Regions from separate parts of the Neobacillus sp. GCM10027624 genome, predicted to be linked through region 1. Evidence: riboswitches for the same ligand, from Rfam matches in the RefSeq annotation. Region 1 holds a riboswitch; each other region holds the start of a gene.
What was found. A riboswitch is a leader RNA that binds a small molecule or an ion and turns the genes downstream of it on or off. The one in region 1 is predicted to bind cobalamin.
Positions count from the first base shown of each region.

Region 2: another riboswitch for cobalamin. It lies ahead of metE (5-methyltetrahydropteroyltriglutamate--homocysteine S-methyltransferase); the one in region 1 lies ahead of ACFQZ9_RS09470 (ABC transporter substrate-binding protein).
Region 3: another riboswitch for cobalamin. It lies ahead of ACFQZ9_RS27715 ((2Fe-2S) ferredoxin domain-containing protein); the one in region 1 lies ahead of ACFQZ9_RS09470 (ABC transporter substrate-binding protein).
Region 4: another riboswitch for cobalamin. It lies ahead of ACFQZ9_RS10965 (ribonucleoside-diphosphate reductase subunit alpha); the one in region 1 lies ahead of ACFQZ9_RS09470 (ABC transporter substrate-binding protein).

Region 1 is NZ_JBHTHD010000003.1:885,972-892,141, reverse strand. It holds gene ACFQZ9_RS09480 (adenosylcobinamide amidohydrolase) at 1-793, opposite strand, end outside; gene ACFQZ9_RS09475 (FecCD family ABC transporter permease) at 798-1,859, opposite strand; gene ACFQZ9_RS09470 (ABC transporter substrate-binding protein) at 1,825-2,790, opposite strand; cobalamin riboswitch at 2,968-3,157, opposite strand; gene ACFQZ9_RS09465 (Dph6-related ATP pyrophosphatase) at 3,271-3,960, shown strand; gene ACFQZ9_RS09460 (ECF transporter S component) at 3,997-4,689, opposite strand; gene ACFQZ9_RS09455 (ABC transporter ATP-binding protein) at 4,668-6,170, opposite strand, start outside.
Region 2 is NZ_JBHTHD010000010.1:65,965-72,134, forward strand. It holds gene ACFQZ9_RS14770 (copper homeostasis protein CutC) at 1-369, shown strand, start outside; gene ACFQZ9_RS14775 (bifunctional 2',3'-cyclic-nucleotide 2'-phosphodiesterase/3'-nucleotidase) at 501-2,435, shown strand; gene ACFQZ9_RS14780 (small acid-soluble spore protein H) at 2,489-2,668, opposite strand; gene ACFQZ9_RS14785 (hypothetical protein) at 2,800-3,099, opposite strand; cobalamin riboswitch at 3,227-3,422, shown strand; gene metE (5-methyltetrahydropteroyltriglutamate--homocysteine S-methyltransferase) at 3,719-6,007, shown strand; gene ACFQZ9_RS14795 (acyl-CoA thioesterase) at 6,086-6,170, shown strand, end outside.
Region 3 is NZ_JBHTHD010000023.1:154,334-160,503, reverse strand. It holds gene ACFQZ9_RS27735 (protein adenylyltransferase SelO) at 1-174, shown strand, start outside; gene ACFQZ9_RS27730 (class I SAM-dependent methyltransferase) at 581-1,174, shown strand; gene ACFQZ9_RS27725 (Uma2 family endonuclease) at 1,155-1,718, shown strand; gene ACFQZ9_RS27720 (hypothetical protein) at 1,751-2,473, shown strand; cobalamin riboswitch at 2,735-2,916, shown strand; gene ACFQZ9_RS27715 ((2Fe-2S) ferredoxin domain-containing protein) at 3,047-3,433, shown strand; gene cobJ (precorrin-3B C(17)-methyltransferase) at 3,486-5,102, shown strand; gene ACFQZ9_RS27705 (sirohydrochlorin chelatase) at 5,151-6,056, shown strand; gene cobK (precorrin-6A/cobalt-precorrin-6A reductase) at 6,053-6,170, shown strand, end outside.
Region 4 is NZ_JBHTHD010000006.1:93,170-99,339, reverse strand. It holds gene ACFQZ9_RS10975 (ribonucleotide-diphosphate reductase subunit beta) at 6-1,052, opposite strand; gene ACFQZ9_RS10970 (hypothetical protein) at 1,105-1,620, opposite strand; gene ACFQZ9_RS10965 (ribonucleoside-diphosphate reductase subunit alpha) at 1,696-3,963, opposite strand; cobalamin riboswitch at 4,229-4,428, opposite strand; gene ACFQZ9_RS10960 (phosphotransferase family protein) at 4,552-5,367, shown strand; gene ACFQZ9_RS10955 (RNA polymerase sigma factor) at 5,415-5,936, opposite strand; gene ACFQZ9_RS10950 (multidrug ABC transporter permease) at 5,968-6,170, opposite strand, start outside.

The sequences.
Region 1 (6,170 bases):
GGGATTCTTCTTTATTCCCTTCAGGCAATAAGCACATTTGCGGTACGGCAACCTTCGGATGGGGATGTTTTAGGACCTCTGTATGATACACTTCTCTTATTCTATCTTCCCTTAACACTTCATTGGGAACATGATTAATATTAATTGTACCTTTTTCAAGCAAGAGTAAGCGGTCACAATAAAGCCCGGCAAGGTTTAAATCGTGAAAAATGGAAAAAACGGTTAGTCCATTTTCCCTCGTCCACTGCTTTAATAAATCGAGTAATTCTTTTTGATAGGATAAATCCAAATGATTCGTTGGTTCATCCAAAAGAAGAATTTGCGGTTCTTGAGCCAAGGCTTGCGCTAAAAAAACTCTTTGTTTTTCGCCGCCGGATAGCTCTTGAATATTTTTATTTTGAAAAATGGAAACCCCGGTCTGGTTCATAACCCGTTGAACGATCTCCTCATCCTCGTTTGACCATGTCTGAAACCAGCCCTTTTGATGGGCATACCTTCCAAGGGAGACTGTTTCCCTTACGGTAAAGGAAAATGACTCTGAAGAATTTTGTGAAAGAACGGCAATCAATTGTGCAAGTTGTTTTGGATTATACTCCGTAATGTCTTTTCCTTTGATTAAAATTTCTCCCCGTTGAATCGGTAGGATACCACTAATCATTTTTAGTAGTGTCGTCTTTCCACTTCCATTCGGTCCTAAAATTCCAAATAGTTCACCTTTTTCCACTTCAAACGAAACATCTTTAAGGACGTGTTCACCTAAGTAGCCGCCTGAAACATGTTGAACGGTAAGCATTTTGTTAACCACTTCTTTCCTTCCTTTTTCTCTGCATGAGAATGAGTGCAAATACAGGTGCACCAATCAAAGCTGTAATCACTCCGATTGGCAGCTCAGTAGGAGAAATAATTGTTCGTGATACAAGGTCGGCTATTATCAGAAACCCGCTCCCGGTTAAAATCGCAAGTGGAAGAAGATGCTGATGATCAGGTCCCCATAATAACCTTGATAGATGGGGGATGACCAGTCCAACAAAGCCAATTGTGCCCGAAACAGCCACTGCCGCTCCAGTTAATATTGAGCCCGCTGTTAAGATAATCAACTTCCTTCGTTGAACATTTACCCCTAAATGCTGTGCTCTTTCTTCCCCGAAGGCAAAAGAATTTAATTCTTTCGCATTAAAAATCAGGATTACAACACCGATCATAAAAAACGGCAAAATAAGCTTTATGTAATCCCAGCCTCTCATCGAAACACTCCCCAACAACCAGCCGATGATTTCCCTAAGCTCATCACCCGTTAAAGCGATCATCAGCGAGATGAGGGCACCTAAAAAAGAACTAAAAATAATCCCCGTTAAAATAATTGTTTCTACTCTCATCGAACGGTCAATTTTCCGTGCAAACATCAGCACCAAAAAAATCGTTAAAAAAGAAAAAAGAATGCTTAGGACTGGTAATGTGAATGTGCCTAAAACAGGAAGCGAAAATTGAAAAAATAATGTCAAAACGGCACCAAGTGATGCCCCGGATGATACACCTAATGTATAAGGATCAGCTAATGGGTTTCGAAGCAGACCTTGAAAGGCAGCACCGCTGATCGCTAGTGCTGCTCCTACTAATCCTGATAAGATTACCCTGGGCAGTCTTATGTTCATGACAATACTCTGATACATCGGGTCCACTTGCTCAAAATAATGGATTCCGAAAAGTGTTGAACTAATGATTTTAATAATGGAAAGGATCGGAACGGATACCGTACCCGTCGAAATTCCAAATAAAACGGCAAAAATCATGAAAACTCCTGCCGTAAAGTAGGCAAAATATTTATTATTTAAAAACTTCCGGATAGATGGCCTTTGCAAGATCCTCTACTCCTTCAACAATCCTTGGACCAGGGCGGTTTACTTTATCAGAATTCACATCCAAAACCTGTTTATTTTTCACAGCATTGACATTTTCCCAGCCTTTTTGCTTTAAAACTTTAGCAGCTGGATTTTTCACATAATATCCATATGTTGTGACAATCACATCAGGATTTCGTTTAACCATGGCCTCTTCATCAATTTTCACCCAGCCATTTTGATCTTTTGCGATATTATCCGCATTAATCATCCCCAGCATTTCATCCATAAAAGTGTTTTTTCCAGCTGTATAGATTTCTGGTGCCGGTGATACTTCAATTAGCACTTTTTTCTTGTCTTTAATTTCTTTGGTTTTTGATTGAATGGATGCAAGCTTATCCTTCATGCCTTTTATCAAAACAGGAGCTTTATCGGTTTCTCCTGTAGCTTTACCAATCATGTCAATGGTGTCATACACTTGCTCAAAATGATCGGCATTTTTTACAACTAAAACCTTAATCCCTGCATCTCTTAATTGCTGCAGCGCTGTTTTTTCAATATTTGCTGCGGATTCATGGGCTAACACTAAATTCGGCTTTAAAGAGATGATTTTTTCTACATTTATCTCTTGACCACCCACTTTTTCTTTTTTCGCTACTTCTTCTGGGTAATTATCAAAATCGGAAACTCCAACCACTTCTTTTCCAAGTCCTAGAGCATAAACAATCTCTGTATTACTAGGAATGAGAGAGACAATTCTTTCGGGCTTCTTTTCAATGACAACCTTATCCCCTAATGCATCTTTAATCGTGACCGGGAAAGCGACTTGTTCTGATTGCTTTTCACCAGCTGCATTCTTGTTTTCTTTTCCTTGATCCTGTTTTTCAGCGCAACCTGCTAATACCCCTATGATTAACATCATTGCTAACAAAAGCGAATACCATTTTTTCATGTTTCTTCCTCCTGCTTTTAAGTCTGTGATGATTCTTTTATCAATAAAAATATGGTTTTGCACCAAACAAAAAAACATCCCCACTTGTAATGGAGATGTTGGTTTGATTAGATTCAATTACTCTAGAAAAGTAAAAGGAGTCTATCCTTCCACACCTCCCTATCCTCGTAGGTTTTTGGCGCACTTCGAAATTAGGCAGGTTTCCTGGCTCATGATCATCGCTTCCTATGCCTTCCCATCAATAAGACAGTGACATTTTATAGGTTGCTCTCATTTACAGTGGCGGGACCGCGTTGGTTTTGCACCAACTTCCCTTTTAAGCTTAAAATCTTTAAAAGATTTTAGCACCTAATTCTTTTTTATATTTTTTATGATAGATTCATTATATAGTATCACAAAATAGTTTGTATATAATTTTGGAAAAATCTCCATTGTTTTCATCTTACATTCCTATTATCCTAAGTAAAGAGGTGAAATAGCTTGAAAAAAAGAATTGTAGTATCTTTTAGTGGTGGAAAAGATTCGACACTTGCCCTGTATCGCTTGATTCGTTCAGGCGAATGGGAGATTGACTCGTTATTAACCACTATTTCTGAGGAAGATTATCGGACAAATGCACATGGCGTCCGGGAGAAATTATTAGAGCAGCAAGCACTTTCTCTTGGGCTGCCGCTTAGAAAAGTGTATCTTCCCGAGAATCGGACGAATGAAATCTATCAACAAAGGATGGGGGACGCCTTCCAACAAATCGTAAAGGACGGAATCACCGATATCATGTTTGGGGATATTCACCTTCAGGATATTAAAGATTACCGTGAAAAAATGGTAAGGAACCACTCCCTCAATGCAATTTTTCCGGTTTGGGGGGAAGATTCTAAACGGTTAATTGCTGAATTTTTAAATTCTGGGTTTAAAACTGTTGTAACCTGTGTTAATGGGAATCGCTTGGATTCATCTTTTACAGGCAGAGTAATCGACGAGAAATTTTTACAGGATCTCCCACACGGAGTGGATCATTGCGGCGAAAATGGAGAATTTCATACCTTTGTTTTTGACGGACCATTATTTTCGAAACCGGTTAACTTTAAACTTTCCAATGAGATTACGGAAAAAACCGACCCTCATACGAATCAAAATTGTTTTTATTTTATCGATTTAGTTCCTTATTAAATGCAAAGGCAAGCGGAACCCGCTTGCCCATTAATTTTATTCAAGAAGACCATATTTCCGCTTAAATCTGCGCAAAATTTTTACCCACCCAGTACCAAAAACAAGAAGAAAGAAAACATTCGACACAGCGTGCATGAAATCAAACAGTGCACTTCCAGCGAAATAAGTAAGAAATGCCTTCAATGTCATTGTAGTCCCCGATTGAGAAAAGGAGAGAAATCCCCAGAGGTTCATAATCCAGCCAAATAAAAACCCCCAGACCACACCAAACAAAACTCTTCCCCACTTCCAATTCATGAGCTTCGTTTTTCGGAAAAGTCCGGCCGTCAATCCGACAAGGCCCCATGCAGCCATCTGCCAGGGTGTCCAGGGTCCTTGACCGAGAATCATGTTAGAGGCGAGGGCCGCAACCGCCCCGATAATAAAGCCGCTTTCAGCGCCGAAAACAAAGCCTGACATCATAATCACAAATGTCGTTGGCTGTACACTTGGGATCGAAGCAAATGGAATTCTGCCTACGGCCGCAATGGAGGCTAAAACCGATAGCAATACTAATTCCCTCGGTTCCACTTTTCGTCTTTCAAATCGAAATAATAATAACCCAAAGGAAAGAAGTAAGATGGCAAAGCTCATTGCCAAATAATGATCGTCCCACTTTACTGCTAAAAATAATAGTCCAAAAAAGAAACACAGGAATGAACCGAATGCTAAGACCTTTGTAGTACGCATTGCAGTGCCTCCTGGATGGTGAGCACATGCTGATTAGGGAGGTTGCGAAACAGCCTTTGCACCATTGTTGTATAAAAGAAATTCCCTTTAAAGAATTGTTCCGCTGTACCCTCGGCAGTAATTTTGCCTTGGAACATCATTCCGCATTTTGTAGCGTGTTGGGCTGCAAACTCAACATCATGTGTGGACATTAGAATTGTGATTCCTTGCAAATTCAAATCGGTAAGGATTTTAGCCAAATTTTCTTTAGAAATCGGGTCTAACCCCTTTGTGGGTTCGTCTAAGAAAAGTACCTCAGGCTTCCTTAACAATAAACAGGCGAGCGCTGCTTTTTGAAGCTCACCACCGCTTAGATCATAAGGATGACTGTCAAGCAAATCAGTGATTTTCAATACTCCTAAAAGTGACTGCACTTCTTGATCATGTTTGAATCCCCACTGTTCTAAGATGTAATTCATTTCTTTCCGAACTGTATCCTGAAGGAAAAATAACTTCGGATTTTGTGGTAAATACCCAATTTTTTTTGAAATCTCTTTCTGTTTCCAGGCTTTCAAGGGTTTAGTTTCGAAAAAAATCTTGCCACTATCCGGTTTGATTAAACCAGCTAATAGCTTTAATAAGGTGGATTTTCCGGAACCATTCCCACCCATTAACGCATAAAATTCCCCTTTTGCAAGGGTAAAATCAAGTTCATTTAGAATCAATTCTTTTTTCTTTTCATAATGGAATAAAATATTTTTCGCGTTAATCAATAACTCGTTTCGGCTTGCCTTATTTTTTACAGGCACAATAGTGTTTTTAAAGAAAGTCTCACTTTGAACCCAACTTCTACCTTCTTTTACCGTTAAAGGGACCATCCCGGTGCCCTTCATATTAAAAAAGAGAGAAGGAATTGTCGGCACGTAAGTCCTATTAGCTGAGTTCCAAACTTGAGTTAGAACCTCCCTCGGGTCCCCCTTCGCAATCATTTCGCCACTTTCCATCATGACCAATTGGTCCGCTAACGGCAGCACTTCCTCCAGACGGTGTTCAGCCATAATAATGGTCATGCCAAATTCCTCATTCAGCCGTTTGATCATATCAAGAAATTCCCTTGTACTGACCGGGTCCAGCTGTGCCGTCGGTTCATCTAAAAGCAAAATATCCGGCTGCATAAGGAGAACGGAAGCAAGATTAATTTGCTGCTTTTTCCCGCCCGAGAGTTCATGCGTTTTTTTGTCTAATAATGCTTCAGCCCCGAAAAAATGAACCATCTCCGCAACACGGCTTCTCATTTCATTTGTCGGCAGTCCGATATTTTCGAGACCGAAAACCATTTCATGAAGGACATCATCTGCCACAACCTGATTTTCAGGATCTTGAAAGACAAAGCCAATTTCCTTTGTATCAGGTGACGGCTCTTGAACCAACTTACCGTTAATGAAAATATCACCTTCAAGCATTCCATGGGGTTGAATTTCTTTCTTTAGTAATTTTAACAG
Region 2 (6,170 bases), on a different contig from region 1:
ACAGATGGAGTGGTGCTTGGCTGTTTAGATGAATCTGGCTGGATTGATGAGGCGGCAATACTTACCCTTCTGGAATCGGCAAAAGGCTTGGACGTAACTTTTCATATGGCCTTTGATCAAATTCATCCAGAATTCCAGTTGGATGCAATTGATTGGCTAGCAAAATATGGAGTAAAACGAATTCTAACCCACGGAGGCCCATTAGGATCTCCGATTGAGGAAAACCTCCATAAATTGAAGGAATATGTAGACTATGCCGCCGAAAGAATCATCATCCTGCCGGGTGGCGGCATTACCGCTAAAAACCTAAATCATCTCGTTAGTACCCTAAAAATAAAAGAAGCCCATGGGACCAAAATTGTTGGTTGAGATGTTAAAAGAATAATTTGACAAAAATCGGGTGGTGCCTGTCACCACTCGATTTTGTCGAATAATCCCTTTTGTGGATACAAATACTATTCTCGTTTGTATGATTTTCATATAAGGGAGGATTTTTTTCATTGGTAAAGAAATTTATTTTGTTTGCAATTTCGATGCTGGTTCTGGCGGTGCAGATGATGCCTTCTAATGCAGTGGCACAAAAGCCTGACAAAACGGTTCATCTGCGCTTGCTTGAAACGACAGATATTCATGTATTTTTAGCGAATTATGATTATTATCAGACCAAACTCGATGACAAGGTTGGGCTGGCAAAGACCGCCACTCTGATTAAACAGGCACGGAGTGAAGTGAAAAACTCCATGCTGTTTGACAATGGTGATGAGATTCAGGGAAATCCATTGGGCGATTACATGGCCAGAGTAAAGGGGCTAAAACCTGGTGAAGTCCATCCTGTTTACCGGTCGTTTAATCTATTGGGGTATGATGCGACTACGCTTGGAAACCATGAATTTAATTACGGATTGGATTTTTTAAAGGAAACCTTGAATGATGCAAAAATGCCAGTGGTCAGCGCTAATATTGTAAAGGCGGGAACTGAGGGGCCGTATTTTAAACCATATGTGATTTTGAAAAAGAAGGTTGTCGATGAGCGCGGTAAAAAGCAAAGCCTTAAAGTCGGTGTCATCGGTTTTGTTCCGCCACAAATTATGGAATGGGATAAATCTAATTTAGAAGGAAAAGTGGAAACAAGATCGATTGTGGAGACGGCAAAAAAATATGTTCCGCAGATGAAAAAGCAGGGAGCGGATGTGATTGTCGCCCTTGCTCACACGGGAATTAGCGGGGAGCCCTATCAGCCCGGAATGGAAAATGCCGGTTACTACATAACACAGGTCAAGGGTATTGATGCCGTATTTACCGGACATCAGCATAACACCTTCCCAGGTCCAATCTACAAGGACCTACCGAATACCAATCTTGAAAAGGGGACCATCAACGGGAAACCGGTGGTCATGGCCGGAGCCTTTGGCAGCCATCTTGGCGTGATTGATCTGCAGCTGCAGAAAAAACGAGGTAAGTGGAAAGTAGTTGACAGTAAAGCGGCTTTACGGCCAATTGTTGACCCTGCAGGGAAATCTCTTGTTCAAACCGACGAGTCAATAATGAAGGCGATTAGACAAGAGCATGAGGCGACAACCAACTACGTTAATCAGCCTGTTGGGGAAACAACCGCTCCAATCTATAGCTATTTTGCCCTCGTTAAGGACGATCCGTCTGTTCAAATTGTCAATAATGCCCAAGCTGAATATGTGGCGGGTGCATTAAAGGACCAAAAATATGCGGGGATCCCGATTCTTTCTGCGGCAGCGCCATTTAAAGCAGGCGGTCGTGGCGGTCCGACGTATTATACCGATATCCCAGCTGGAAAACTGGCCATCAAAAATGTTGCAGATTTGTATTTGTATCCGAATACACTCCAAGCAAAAATAGTAACCGGTGCCCAGTTGAAAGAATGGCTAGAAATGAGCGCGGGGCAATTTAATCAACTCAATCCTGCCGGCGGCGAGCAGCCGTTAATTAATCCGGATTTTCCATCGTTTAACTTTGATGTAATTGACGGTGTGCAATATCAAATTGATGTAACCAAACCTGCGAAGTATGATGTAAATGGGAATGTGGTGAATGCGGGCTCAAGTCGAATCGTTAATTTGGCCTATCAAGGGAAGCTGGTTGCGGCCGACCAGAAGTTTATTGTTGCCACCAACAATTATCGTGCTTCGAGTGCGACCTTCCCTGGAGTTAGTCAAGGTGAGATTGTGTTAAAGGCACCAGATGAAAACCGGCAGATTGTAACCAATTATATTCAGGCGCATAAACCGCTGAATCCAACTGCCGACCAAAACTGGTCTTTCGCGAAATTTAGCGGTTCAGCCGTTCCAGTGTTTGAATCCTCACCGATTGCACAAAAATACCTTGGACAATTCCCGAATATTAAATATATTGGGCCATCCGATGGAGGATTTGCAAAGTATTCGGTGGATTTGACGCAATAAGAGAGATCTTTAAAATAAAAAAGTGCAAACTTCTAGAAGTTTGCACTTTTTTATTAAGATTCCATTAGGCTTGATACAGAAACGCTTTGCTTTTGATTAGGCTGATCTAAAGGATGAATAGTAGCAGTGCCATTTTGTTGGTCAACATGCTCGATATAAATCCGAGTTCCGTTATACATAACATTTGCCATCGTAGTTGAATTGGCAATATCTTGAGCTCTTTGTGCGTCCATCAATCGAACCTCCTTTTCCTTTAACAGTATCCGCCTAATCACAAAGTATATACGCCTATTTATGTAGGTGTGTGGTGTTTCGACAAAATTCGAGTGGTGCCTGTCACCACCCGAATTTTGTCGAAAGCTATTTACTCCCTGACCCCGTCTTTGAAGTTTTTGTTCCAGTGTTTGTCACCGGAGTGTTCGAAGTCTTGGATGGTGCGTTCAAGGACGTCGAGGACCCATTTTTTTGTTTCGTTTACGGTGTCGTAGAAGGCTTTTTCTGCGATTCCGGAGGTTTTGATTCCGGCTAAGGCGTTTGAGGAACTCAGACGGCGATGTTCATCTGCTTTTTTGTCGAACTCGTCAAGGACATGCTGTACGAACTTACCGAGGTCTTTGTGTTCCTGTGTAATCCGCTGCTGGATTTCCCGCAATCTCTTGTCCATATTTATTTTCCTCCTTGATTCGAGAGTGATTTATTATATTAAGAAACCTGAAAAATCATGGATTAGAATCTCATTAAAAATTGCAATTTTTGGATGATTTGCATTATGATGGTAGAGTACTTGTTTAATTGAATAAGTGGGAACAGGTTCCTTGAAGCTTGGTTTCAAGGATGAAAAGGGAAGCTCGGTGCAAGTCCGACACGGTCCCGCCACTGTAAAAGGGAAATCAACGCAGTTTTTTGCCACTGATCGAGATGATTGGGAAGGTATGCGGCTGGTGATGATCCTTAAGTCAGGAGACCTGCCTGTTTCGACAACGCTGAAGACCTACGGGAAATAGGGAGGTGTTAGATTGGCTGCTGCTGATAACAGGGCGACGTATGTCGCTATCGATATTAGGCATTTCTAACTTTCTATTGGAACGTTAGAGATGCCTTTTTTTATTTTTAAAAAATAGCTTTCTGGGGTTGAAGACAAAAATGGCCCACTGATCTGGGGAATGTGTCTCCGAAAAGGTCGATAGGCGACAGAAATAGGTGCGAGGCGAGTCAAAATGTCGGCTATAAGTAACGCTGCGCGAACACTATGTTATTTTTCAAAAAGAGTAGGAGGAATTAAGATGAAAAGCAGTAATCTAGGGTACCCGCGCATTGGGGAAAAACGTGAATGGAAAAAGGCTTTAGAAGGATTTTGGACCGGGAAATTAGGAGAATCAGAGTTTCTTAAGCAAATAGAAGAAATTCGCCTCCACCACCTGCAAAAGCAAAAAAATCTAGGAATCGAGTGGATTCCTGTCGGGGATTTTACTTTTTATGATCATATGCTAGACCTAGCCGTAATGTTTGGCTGCGTGCCGAAAAGGTATAGTTATGAAGGTCAAGGGCCCGTTCCACTTTCAACCTATTTTGCAATGGCCCGCGGCAGTGAAAAAGCGGTCGCCTGTGAAATGACAAAATGGTTTAACACGAATTACCATTACATTGTTCCGGAGCTCGGGGAAGTTATACCTACCTTAACCGAAAATAGGCCGCTGCAAGCCTACCGGGAAGCTCGGGACAAACTTGGAATTCATGGAAAGTCAGTCCTAGTCGGACCTTACACGTTCTTAAAGCTATCAAAGGGATATGAGCCGAAACAATTGCCTGCACTTATTTTACAGATTGTCCCGTTGTACGCACAAATTTTACAAGAGCTGGCGGAAGAGGGGGTAGAATGGGTACAGCTAGATGAACCAATTTTGGTTACCTCTATCACAAAAGATGAAATGAAAACTGTTGCTTATATTTACAAACAACTGCAGGAAGCTGCGCCACAGCTGCGGATTATGCTGCAAACCTATTTTGATGCGGTTGAATGGTATCAGGACGTTATCGATTTACCGGTTGCGGGGATTGGACTGGATTTTGTCCATGGTTTGGAAAGGAATCTGCAGGCCCTCGCTACGTTTGGATTTCCAAAGGATAAAGTCCTTGCTGCTGGGGTGATTGATGGTCGAAATATTTGGCGTGCACATCTTTCTGAAAAAAGAAATTTAGTTGATGCGATCAAAAAGATTGTCCCTCAGGAACGATTATGGTTGCAGCCTTCGTCGAGCTTATTGCATGTGCCAGTTACGATTCAGCATGAAGGGAAGTTAGACCCAGTTATAAAAGAGGCTTTAGCTTTTGCGGATGAAAAGTTATTGGAAGTACACTGTCTGGTTGAAAGTGTTCGTGACGGTATTAAAGGTGAGGCGTTCGCGTTAAGCGAAGGGGCACTCAAACGTTTGAACCAATCCCCAGCAAGAAACTGTGAGGAAGTTCAGGAAGAGGTGTCGCGCGTCTGGTCTCAGCAGGTTGAGCGGGCTGCTACCTTTGAAGAACGTCGCGAAAAACAAAAGTGTTGGAAGCTGCCGCTGCTGCCGACTACGACAATTGGAAGCTTTCCGCAAACTTTGGAAGTACGTCAAGCACGGAGAAAATGGCGCAAGGGAGAATGGTCGACGGAACAATATGATTCGTATATTCAAGCGGAGATGGGGAAATGGATTGGAATCCAAGAAGAAATGGGCTTGGATGTACTCGTTCATGGCGAATTCGAGCGCACGGATATGGTTGAGTTTTTTGGAGAAAAATTAGGCGGATTTACGTTCACGGAAAACGGATGGGTTCAATCCTATGGCTCGCGTTGTGTGAAGCCGCCCGTGATTTACGGTGATGTGGAGTTTTTGCAACCGATGACGGTTAAAGAAAGTGTGTATGCCCAGTCGCTTACGGAAAAACCAGTCAAGGGCATGATTACAGGGCCTGTCACGATTCTGAATTGGTCGTTTGTTCGCGACGATCTGCAGCGCTCAGAGGTTGCTTTTCAAATTGCTCTTGCGCTGAGAAAAGAAGTGGAAGCCCTTGAGACGGCAGGGATTAACATGATTCAGGTGGATGAACCGGCACTTCGCGAGGGGCTGCCACTGAAGAAATCTGCTTGGGAACACTATTTAGAATGGGCGGTAAAAGCTTTCCGGGTAACGACCTCGACGGTAGCGGATACGACACAAATTCATACCCATATGTGTTATTGTGACTTTCATGATTTTATTGAACCTATCGATCAACTGGATGCGGATGTCATTTCGATTGAAACTTCACGGAGTCATGGAGAGCTAATCTCGACATTCCATCAACATGCCTACCATAAAGGAATTGGCTTGGGGGTATATGACATACATAGCCCAAGAATACCTTCATGTGAAGAAATTGTCGACGTCATCGCCGGCGGCCTAGCAGCCCTTGACCCAGCCCAATTCTGGATCAACCCCGACTGCGGCCTGAAAACCAGAGGAACCGAAGAAACCATCCAATCCCTGAAAAATATGGTAGAAGCCACACATTTGGTCCGTGAACGAATGACTGTGTTAGAATGGTTTAAGTGATTCGACAAAATTCGGGCGGTGCCTGTCACCACCCGAATTCTATCGAAAGAATGATGAGGGGGTGGGGTTTTCGTGACCCTGGAAAAATTACCGATACAGAATTCAAGGACGATTCAGACGCGTCTAGTTTTTCCGCCGGATACGAATCATTTGGATACGATTT
Region 3 (6,170 bases), on a different contig from region 1:
AATCACCGGGTAGAAGAGGCGCTCGAGGCTGCGGTAAATGAGGGAGACCTAAGTGTGATGGAAAAACTGCTTAATGTTCTTTCAAGTCCTTATGTATACAGCACTGAACAAGAAGAGTTCTGTACATTGCCAGCACCATCAAATCTCCCTTACCGAACTTTTTGTGGTACATGATGGTGTTAGTTAAAAAACTAGGAGCAAAATAGTGATCCTGATAAGCCTTATTTCGTGAATCTTTTTAGTTAGCTAGCCAATAGTCGGTCAATGCAATAGGAAAAGAGAACAAGTGTAACAATCTCTTTTCATTTCGGCCGGCTATTTTTTTACCCGATACGAGAAATTAAGAACATATTTATCCATATAATCGGAAGGAGCAGTAAAATATATTACAATTTTGTGAAGGATTAAACGACTTGAACATTCTACAAAATGGGATGTTATAATTAAACAGTAATCTTATTAAATTCTACTCGACGTTCAACTTCCATTTACTTTCCTCAAATCTCCTGGATTTTCACCCTACTGTTTATTCCTATTTCTATCATTTATTCTTAAATCAGTTATAAGGAGCCATTTTTCCATGGACACTAGAACAAAATGGAATATTAAACATCAAGATCGCCTAAAAAAATTAGATGTGCACGCGCCAAATCCAAGATTAAAAAATCTATATCCCTATCTTCATGGCGGAACGGCCCTTGATCTTGCCTGCGGTCTAGGAGGAAACAGCTTATATCTCGCAAGTTTGAACTATCAGGTTCAAGCCATTGACATATCTGAGGTTGCGATTAACTATCTTCAAGAACAGGCTGCAAAGGATAAACGCAATATCATACCACAAGTATGTGATTTGACGGAATTGAACAATCTTAGATGGGAAGACAATTCCATTGATTTAGCGGTCATTACCTATTATCTAGATAGATCGTTATTTCCCATGTTGAAGAAGTTTATAAAAGAAGAAGGTTATTTGTTTTTTGAAACCTATTATCTTAAATCGCAAAACGAGAATCAGGGGATATCAAAACAATATAAACTAGAGCCTCAAGAGCTGCTAGAAGAATTTCGAGGCTGGAAAGTGCTTTTATTTGAGGAAAATGAACAAGAGGGACGGCAAACCATCTTTGCTAGAAAAGTAAAAGGAGTGGTAAATCATGACCCTATATCGGAATGATTCTATACCTGTAGAGGATTATTTTAAAATTCGAGAAAATTCAGAGGGAATTTTAGAATATATTGACAGATTTGTCTATATGTCACCTTCCCCTACGACAAAACATCAACGATTATCAAGAAAACTTCTTATCAAATTGGATCATTTCTTGGAAGGGAAGCCTTGTGAGGTATTTCATGCCCCATTTGATATCGAATTAAATAAGGAAGGGGTGGAAGGAACGAACATTGTTATCCCAGATCTCAGTGTTATATGTGATAAAAGTGGTTTTACAGAAGCACGCTATATTGGAGTTCCCAACCTCCTTGTCGAAATATTAAGCCCCTCTAATCAATCCCATGATTTAATTACCAAATTAAATATTTACATGAATTACGGTGTCAAAGAGTATTGGATTGTTAATCCAATGCTGAATTCTGTAACGGTTTATTCTCTTAATAGTGAAGGTATGTATGACCAGCACGATTTGAAAACGGAGCGCGGAACAGTTACATCGAAATTTTTAGATGGTTTTAGCGTGGATTTAAAAGATCTATTTTATTGAAAGGATTGGTTTACATGATGGAGATGAAAACTGTGGAGAAGATTATTGAGTTTGCACAGTCAGGAACAAATACAAAAAGTTTTCGGCCGGATTATCCTGTTTCTGAGGAGTTAAGGGAAAAGATGTTGGATACCTTTAGCGATTTTATGGACTTTACGCTAGATGCCTATTTTCATGAGGTTGCTCCCTTTTTAGAGGAATATGTAGAAGAACTTAAAACGAGGGAAGAGAAAAAAGATATTTTGCTGCATAATTTATTTTGGTGGCGAATTGTGTATGATGCCAACTACAATTATAGTGAAAGCTGCATTGCTGAATATTTAGCTGAAAAGGATCGAGGGTTGGATAGGGGACCTGTGATTGAATCATGGTTAAGGGAATATTGGAAGGCAATCCCTAAATTCTATTATGTTGGCTATAAATATAATGATCGTTTCTTTGTTGTAGTTGATATTTTAACAGAAAAAACAATTGATGTACTTGTGTGTGACCCGCTTGCAATCCCTCCTGAAAATGGGGAAGTTGTTGTGGGGACGCTAATCCCGTTAGGAGAAGGTTTACATGCTCCGATTGTTGATTTTTACCATTTTGATTATGAAGCAAGAATCGATATAGCCAGACATGTACACTACTATTATGAAAGATTTTCAAAAAATTCGACTCCACACGAAACTTTTCTTCACGTACTTTCCGCTATGCTGCAAATCGAAAGACTTATTTTCATAGAAACTCATGAAAAAAAACCTCCAAAATAATTCTTCTATTCCATAAAACTTTTTTGTTTTTTTTGTGAAAATTTATCCATCCAATTATAATCATCGGAAATTTATTGATGTTTTTTTAGGATAATATATCTATTTTGAGAAAATTTTGCTAAAAAAATCCTTGGAAAACTTGATATAGGGTGATTGATAGTCTATTATAAAAAATGTCCTTAAACAATCAAAATAAAAATTAATATCTTTTTTATTACAACCTCTTTTGTGAAATAAAGGGAAAAAGTTTTTTATAAAAATTGAATAGTAATAGGAAAAGGTGCGCTAAAACAGCGCTTAAAAGGGAAGTACGGTTAGAATCCGTCACGGTACCCGCCACTGTTATGAGGAGTTTCATTGCAAATGTCACTGAAGTTTTTTCGGGAAGACGTAATGAAATGATGAACCTGAGTCAGGAGACCTGCCTTGTCCTATTTGCTTCATGAAACCTACGGGAATATAGGTAGTAGTGCTGAAAAATACCAACATTATACTTTATTGTGTGTATTTAATCTGCACCCCTATATTCATAGGGGTGCTTTTTTGTCTTAAAAATCAAAGGGAGAGTGTTTTATGACGACCTGGAATTTAAATGGAACGAAACACCATGTACTTATTTGTAACGGCAGCAGCTGCATGAGAAAAGGGGGGGAGGAAGCAACAGTGGCCATTCGCAACGAGATTAGCAATCTGGATTTGGACGCATTCATACATACAACAAGAACAAGATGCAATGGTAGATGCAAGGATGCTCCAGTTGCCGTTGTTTATCCGGATGGAACCTGGTACAAGGATGTTACACCGGAAGTAGGCAGTAGAATTGTTAAGCAACATCTATTAGGTGGAGCCTTAATGCAAGATCATATCATTTATCAATTTGATGGGGAAGGATTTAAACAACCGGAGAATTCAGAATGCATTGAAGGAATCGTAAAGCCTGTAAAAAAGACAGTGTCATGAATTAGATTGAACGATTTCTAGGTCTTGAATTATGGAAAGGAGGAAGATCAGGATGAAAGGGAAATTGTTGGTTATCGGTTTTGGCCCGGGAGATTACAAACATATAACCGAACGAGCACGAGAAGCAATACAAGAAAGCGATATCATCATTGGATATAAAACATATGTGGATTTAATCAAGGGGTTATTAACAGGGCAACAACTTATTAGTACGGGAATGACAGAAGAAGTAAGCAGGGCTCAAGAAGCGCTCAAACAAGCAGAACAGGGAAAGAAAGTAGCCGTGATTTCGAGTGGTGATGCCGGTGTTTATGGAATGGCAGGACTCGTTTATGAAGTATTGATTGAAAAAGGGTGGAAAAAGGATTCAGGGGTGGAAGTCGAAGTCATACCAGGAATTTCCGCCATTAACTCCTGTGCGGCTTTACTAGGAGCTCCAATCATGCATGATGCTTGCACCATTAGTTTAAGTGACCATTTAACACCGTGGAAATTAATTGAGAAAAGAATTGAAGCAGCTGCACAAGCGGATTTTGTAATCGCTCTTTACAATCCAAAAAGCGGGAGAAGAACAAGACAAATCGTTGAAGCGCAAAGGATTCTATTAAAATATCGCTTGCCGGAAACCCCGGTAGGATTAGTGAAAAGTGCGTACCGAGACAGTCAAAATATTGTAATGACCAATTTACAAGACATGCTTGACCATGAAATTGGGATGTTAACCACTGTGATCATTGGAAACTCTTCTACTTTTTTCTATGATGACTTAATGGTTACCCCGCGCGGTTATCAACGGAAATATACATTAAATCAGGCTATTCAGCCCTTAAAACCGCATCAGCGTTTACAAAAAGAAGCTGAACCATGGGCGCTGGAACAAACTGATAATGTAAAACTAAAAAAGAAGGATCCCGTATTACTGTCTGACATAGAAACCTCGAGAGCATTGGCAGAAGAAGCACTACAATTGATTACTGGCGTGGGTGAAAACATTTCTCCTATTGTTAATCAGCCCATCCAGTCTATTTTTGAATTGGCAGTAAGTCCTGGTGTCACAAATAAAAAATTTACGCAAAAACAGATGCTTACTCTAGCCGAAATCACGGGGGAAGAAGGTGTGATGGAATACACGCCGGATCATTCTATTAAACTGCAGATTCTAACCTCCCAGCCAGATGAAATTGTGCAGAAATTAAAAGATGCAAACTTTTTGATTTCTCCGATTGGCGATGTTTTAAGTGTAAAAGCCTGCGATTTTTGTGATGGCGAAAAGAAGGACTCGATTCCATATGCCGAGGAACTGCATGAAAGGCTTGGAGGAATGGAACTTCCTAAGGAATTAAAACTCGGGGTAAACGGCTGTGGCATGGCATGTTACGGAGCGGTAAAAGAAGATATCGGTCTTGTATACCGTAATGGTGCCTTTGATTTATTTTTAGGGGCAAAAACAGTCGGAAGAAGTGCACACCCAGGTCAAATCGTCGCGGAAGGAATTGGACCTGATGAAATAGTCGGCTTGGTTGAAAGGATTGTTCAAGAATACAAGCAAAAGGCTCATCCAAATGAGCGCTTCTATAAATTCTTTAAACGTGTAAAGCAGGTTCAAGGCTTCACCTATCAAGATATTACACCGAAAATCAAAATTGAAGAAGCGGTATGCGGAGAATAGATTTGGAAATCTAGGGGTCCATTCTTTAAACAAAGGGGAGAAAATATTTTGAAAGCAATTTTATTTGTAGGTCATGGAAGTAAGGATCGCGAAGGAAATGATCAAGTTCGTCAGTTTATAGAATCAATGAGAAGTTATTGGGACAAGAGCATCCTCGTTCAGACGAGTTTTTTGGAATTTGAAAAACCTACAGTAAATCAGGGAATTGATGTATGTGTCGAAAAAGGGGCCGACCATATTGTGGTCATTCCGATTATGCTTTTGCAAGCAGGACATTCCAAAATTCATATTCCAGCTGCTATCGATGAGGCAAAGAAAAAATATCCGGTAGTACAGTTTACCTATGGCCGACCTATTGGTGTTCATGAGGAAACGTTTGAAATCTTAAAAACGAGATTAATCGAAATTGGCGAGAATCTGAATCAACCTGATCCCGATACGGCTGTACTACTGTTAGGACGTGGCGGAAGTGACCCGGATGCTAATAGCGATTTATACAAGATTTCTAGATTACTGTGGGAAAAAACCAACTACCAAATTGTTGAACCGGCTTTCATGGGGGTAACCAATCCTCTTGTAGATGAAGGAATTGGTAGGTGCTTAAAGCTTGGTGCGAAGAAAGTTATTATTTTGCCATACTTTTTGTTCACGGGAATTTTAATCAAACGATTAGAAGAGATGGTGGTGCCATTTCAACAACAATATCCAGATGTTGAATTTAAATTGGCAGGGTATTTTGGCTATCACCCTAAATTGCAGAATATTCTAGTTGACCGTGTAGAAGAAGCTCTTCAGGACGAAGTGAAAATGAACTGTGATACCTGCCAATATCGTGTGAATGCAATGGAGTATGTTCATCATCACCATCATCATGACCATGACCATGATCACCATCATCACGATCATGACCATCATCATGAACACGAAGTACAAAAGGCAGGAGAACGAAGATGATTTTAGTATTAGCTGGTACAAGTGATGCCCGAGCACTGGCTTTAGAAATCATGAAAGATGGCTATGATCTCCTTGCTACCGTTGTAACCGACAATGCTGCACATGAACTTGGGG
Region 4 (6,170 bases), on a different contig from region 1:
TCCTCCTACAGTTCATCAAACCCATTCGATTGCGTTACCTTGGAATAAGTTCTTGATTTTTGCTCAAAGAAATCTGACTTCGTATCATTAATCATTTCATCGCTAAATACATGGATCCACGGCATTGGGTTGTCACGGTCTGGATAGAGGTTCTGTAAACCCAGCTGCCGCAGGCGTTTATTTGCCAGGTACTCAACATAGCCGCTGAATTCCTCCAAATCAATTCCCTCAATATCTTTTAAGATAAACGCAGCCCATTCATTTTCAAGCTTTACTGCCCGATCTATCGTTTGGTAGATATACTCCACATTTTCCTCTGTATTCAGCTCCGGATTCTCACTTAAAAGAATACGGATAAACTGCGCGACAAAATAAGCATGCTGCATTTCATCCCGCTGAATATAGCTGATCATCGTGCTCGTTTTGAGCATTTTTTGTTGGCGAGCAAGATGATAGAAAAAGGCAAACCCGGCATAAAAATAGATTCCTTCCAGATTGATAGAATTCACTGAGAGTTTAAAGAGATTTAGTGGTGTTGGGTTTTGCCGGAAGTTCTCATATGATTCTAAAATGAATTGGTTCCGTTTCCGGACAATCGGATCATTTTTGGCTTGATCAAACCGTTTGTTTTGTTCACTTAACGGCACTAGCGAGCTCAAAATATAGGAATATGATTCGGTGTGAACTGCCTCCTGCTGTGAAATTACGGCAAAAATCGCCTTAAAGCTTGAGTCCGACACATAGTCCATGACCTGGCTCATCGTCGGTGTTTGCAGGCTGTCTAAGGAAGCTAATTGAGTATTAATTCTTAGAAAAACATCCTGCTCCACTGGTGAAAGGAACTCCCATTGCTTCAGGTCATCCTGCATATTAATCTCCTGGGCTTTCCAGAAGTTTGATAGTAAGGTTTGATAGAGGTCGTACATTTGCGTGTAGGCAATGTCATTCCAGTTCAGCAGACCGGAGGATTTTCCATTGATGATTCCTGTTGATTTATTTGGATGCTCCGGGTTTAGTAGTTTTATTTTTTTTAGTGGCAGTTGTGTATTCATTTTGAAGGCCTCCTTGAAAAATAATTTCGGGTCATTTAGGTAGTTTTGTAATTTACGAGTTGCTTGAAGGACATTTTCTCAGTCCTTTTGTATGATTTTGTCCTTCATTCGGCTTTTGATGGACATTTTCTTTGTCCTCTTGTATGATTTTGTCCTTCATTCGGTTTTTGAAGGACATTTTCTCGGTCTCTTGTATGATTTTGTCCTTCATTCGGTTTTGAAGGTCATTTTCTCGGTCTCTTGTATAATTTTGTCCTTCATTCGGCTTTTGAAGGACATTTTCTCGGTCTCTTGTATAATTTTGTCCTTCATTCGGCTTTTGAAGGACATTTTCTCGGTCTCTTGCCTGATTTTGTCCTTCATTCGGCCTTTGAAGGACATTTTCTCGGTCTCTTGTATAATTTTGTCCTTCATTCGGCTTTTGAAGGACATTTTCTCGGTCTCTTGTATAATTTTGTCCTTCATTCGGCTTTTGAAGGACATTTTCTCGGTCTCTTGCCTGATTTTGTCCTTCATTCGGCTTTTGAAGGACGTTTCCATTCGGCTCTCCGCTGATTTTGTACTTCATTTAGCTTTTGAAGGACATTTTCCTTCGCCTTCCCAGCAATTTTGTCCTTAACCCGTATAAAAAAGTCTATTTCCCCTAGCTATGACACGCTTCGCACTCCTCAATCTCAGCTTGAGACGTACTCCGGACATAATAAGTAGTTTTCAGCCCCTGCTTCCATGCCTCCAGATGAAGATTTAGTAACTCCCGTGCCTTAATATCATGACGAACATACAGATTAAAACTGATCGCTTGGTCGATATGGCGCTGGCGGGCAGCGTTTTGCTTAATACTCCAGACCTGATCCAAGTCATGCCGGGCCCGGCGGAAATACTCATACGTCACATGATCCAAATCTGGAGCCGTTACCTTGAACTTAAAGTTTTTCTTTTCCTCCGCGTACTCTACAGAATAAATTGGATCAATTCCATCCGTGGATCCGCCAATTTTAGCCGTCGAAGAATTAGGAGCAACCGCCATTAACCAGCCATTGCGAACCCCGAACCTCGAAACCTCCTGCTTCAATGAAAGCCAGCGATCCTTCACATATTTTTTTCGTTCAAAGTACGCACCAGTCTGCCACTCCGAACCCTCAAACTTGCTGTAGGCCCCTTTTTCTTTAGCAAGCTCAACCGAAGAACGAATCGTGTAATAAGCAATTTCCTCGTATAGCTCATCAGCTAACCCGACCGCATCCTCCGATTCCCAATGAAGTTTTTTCAAGGCTAGCAGGTGGTGCCATCCAAAGGTCCCCAGCCCAATTCCACGAAACTTTTGGTTCGTTAGCTGAGCCTGCCCGACCGCAATCGTATTTAAATCAATCACATTATCCAGCATCCGGACCTGAATCGGTATCAGCCGTTCCAATACATCCGCTGGCACCGCCTTTGCCAGATTAATAGACGATAGATTACAAACCACGAAATCACCAGGTCTACGGACAATGACAATATTTCCATCCTCATCAACATGCTCATTAACGACCCTAGAGGCAGACATGTTTTGCGCAATTTCCGTGCACAAATTACTGCAATAAATAGAAGTTCGCCCCGCCCCAAGAAGGTGCTTATTTGGATTTTGCCTGTTCACCTCATCTCGATAGAACATATAAGGAGTCCCGGTTTCCAGCTGCGAGACCATAATCCGGGCCATAATTTCCATTGCCCGATAAGTTTTGCGCGGAAGAAGCGGATTCCGGACAGCTTCCTCATATTTTTCGGTGAAATAAAGCTTGTCCTCCTCATCGTAAAAATCCTCCAAGCCAAGAGGCTGGCCAAACTCGTCCTTCCAGCCCATTATCTGCTTCACTTGATGCGGACAGAACGTGCACCACTGTCCAATACTTCTACCATTCTCGTCGACTTCTTCAAGCTTTTTCATAAATAAATCTGGGATCGCGACTCCTGTAAAAATATCATGAGCTTTGCGCCGCTCGTCGCCATTATTTGTCTTTAAATCAAGAAATCCATTCATAATATCCTTATGAAAAATATCGAGATAAACCGCGATGGCCCCCTGCCTTTGGCCTAACTGGTCAACGCTGACCGCTGTATCATTGATCAGCCGGATCCACGGCACAACCCCTGACGAATTGCCTTTAAACCCTTTAATATCGGAGCCAAGGGCGCGCACCTTGCCAAAGTAAATTCCAATTCCGCCGCCATCCTTACTTAATCTGGCACTGTCCCAATTGTTTAAATAAATCCCATCAAGCGAATCGTCAACGGTATCAATAAAACAGGAAGACAGCTGACCAAAGCTTTTTCCCGCGTTGGACAAGGTTGGTGTTGCCACGGTCATATAAAGATTGCTCATTGCCCAGTAGGCTTCTTTGACCAAAGCTAATCGTCGGTGGGGCTGCTCTTTTTGCATCAATGTCATCGCAATGACCATGAACCTTTCCTGCGGAAGCTCATACAAATTTCGCTCATAATCCTTGGCTAAATATCGATCGGCCAATAAAAATAATCCTATGTAGTTAAACAAGTGATCGCGTTCAGGTATGATTTCTCTGCCCAGCTGCTCGATCTCACCCTGCCCATAAGAATCCAATAGTTCACTAGAATAGATCCCTTTTTCCGTTAAAGTCCTAATTAACTGATAAAAGTCACCATATTGTTCCTCCTGTGAATAACCACGATTACGTGCTGCCTCCCTATATAATTCCTGCAAATACAATCGTGCAGCAACAAATGTCCAATTGGGCTGATCCATCGCAATCCGATTGAGAGCGTACATAAGAGCTTGCTGAGTTTGTTCTTTTTCCGGTGCATCTTGTATTTTTTGAACGAGTTCTGCAGTATCAAGACTATATTGCTCTGCTGCCTGCTGGATTACCTCGAAAACGTATTCTTTCGTGATCATTGAAAAATTCCTCCTAAAAATAGAAAAGTGTAAGCGCCTTGGTCAGCCCCGACAAGTGCTGGAGGACCTGACGGTGAAGTCGTTCTTTGACTTCATCGTCAGGGCCGAAGCAACCTCGAGGGGCTAGGCGCTGAAACTGGCCAATAAAAAAATCCGCTCGGGGCGGATTCGAGCGGATGAAACGACAACAGAAAAGAGGATTCAAGAAAGCATGCCTTCCTTGACCTAATTTGCCACCGTTCCAGCTCCCAATCCCCGAGGAAGTGAAACATCTCAAATTAGGACAGGTCTCCTGACTCATGCTTCTCCCTACTCTGAGCCCTTCCCGTATAAGCACCTGTTTTCACAAGAAACTTATACAGTGGTCATCGCTCATTTCGTCTGCATTTACAGTTGCGGGGGCAGCTCTGGATTCTCACCAGATTCCCTTTTAAGCCGTTTGGCATCCTAACTTAAGGCTAACACAATATGTAGTTGTTTTAATTCTCATTAAAATCAATATATAGTAATAGAATTATTTTTTCAAGTTTAATTGTTTTCGCTTCTATATATTGGTAATATTTATCTAAAAAAATAAGGTGATAATCCATGGCATTAGGGAAATTGATTGGGCGTGGAAACACAGCGGAAGTGTATGAATGGGGAGAAAATGAGGTCATCAAACTTTTTGATCTGCAAATTCCGGAAAGTCTAGTAGATGAAGAATATCAATCTAATATATTGATTCAAGATTTACAGCTGCCTTCCCCTCTCGTAAATGGGAAAACAGAAATAGATGGTAAGAAAGCAATTATCTATGAAAAAATAAATGGAAACAGTCTGACAAAACAGCTTACAAGGAATCCCTTTGCCATCCGAGGCAGGGCAAAACTTTTTTCACAATTACACCAGCAAATTCATAAAAAAGATGGCGCAGCCCTTCCGAAACAAACGACTTACCTCACAAGAAATATTCAACACACCAATTTATTAACCCCAGAAGAAAAGCAAGCGATTTGTGATTTTTTGAAACAACTGCCTGAAGGTCATCAGGTCTGCCATGGCGACTTTCACCCCGACAATATACTAGTCTCCAAGAATCAAGTTAAAGTGATTGATTGGATGACTGCAGCTTGCGGCAACCCTATTGGAGATATTGCGCGAACTTATATCATTTTAAAACATGCTTATTTGCCTAAAAACATGCCAGCTTTTGTGAGGGCCTCACTCGAGCGAGTCCGAAACAGATTTTGCACTTATTATCTTGAAGAATATCGGGAACAAACATTATTAACTTTAGAAGACCTCGAAAAATGGACCATACCTGTCATGGCTGCCCGGTTAATTGAGGGGGTTCACCCGGATGAAAAAGCGGTATTACTCCAGGAAACCCGCAATCTTCTAAAAAAATATTATTCTCATTAAAAAATGAGCCTGCCCTTCTAATGAGTGGCAGGCTCGTTTCCCATAGATTAAGCTGATACTTTTTCAGCGTATGCATGCTTCAGTTGCTTTCGGGCCCGATACAGACGGGTCTTAACGGTAGCTGCTTTAAGATTTAGCAGGCAGGCAATCTCATTTTCTTTTAAACCATAATGGATTTTCAAGATCAGCACTTCCTGAAATTCCTTTGATAAACAGCCCATCGTCTCATTTACCTCTTCTTTAAAGAGACGGATTCCAACCTCTTCCTCGAGATTTTCCCCGGACCGTTCCAGCCCGATGACCGGCTCCATAGTCGCAGGGTCAACGAGCATCAAGCCCTTTCGTTTTTCCACTCGTAAAAAATCAATCGCGGTCCTGGCTGTAATGGCGGACAACCAGGCACCCAATTTATTCGAATCTTCTACTGTATCCAGTTTCTTATAGGCCTTCAAAAATGCCTCCTGAACAATATCCTCAGCAATAAATCGATCCTTGGTGTAGGAATAAGCGATATAGTGCAGGCGCTGTGAGTACTCTCTAAATATTTGATTAAAATCAATGGAGCCCAAGACCCCACCCCCTTTATGAGAAGAAGTGCCATTATCTGAAATGTTCTTTTACAAAATCTGGCGCATGTGCTTCATCGAAAAATAATACCTCTTTGTAGTTACCCCTCTTATAGTAAAAAACGACAGTATAATCCTTTTGAGGATGACTTCCTGCCCTTTGCAGCGCAAGTTCAATTTCTTGCTTGTTCGTGCTTTTTAGCGAATTTTCATCCTTTTCCAGCTGTGGAATCGGTT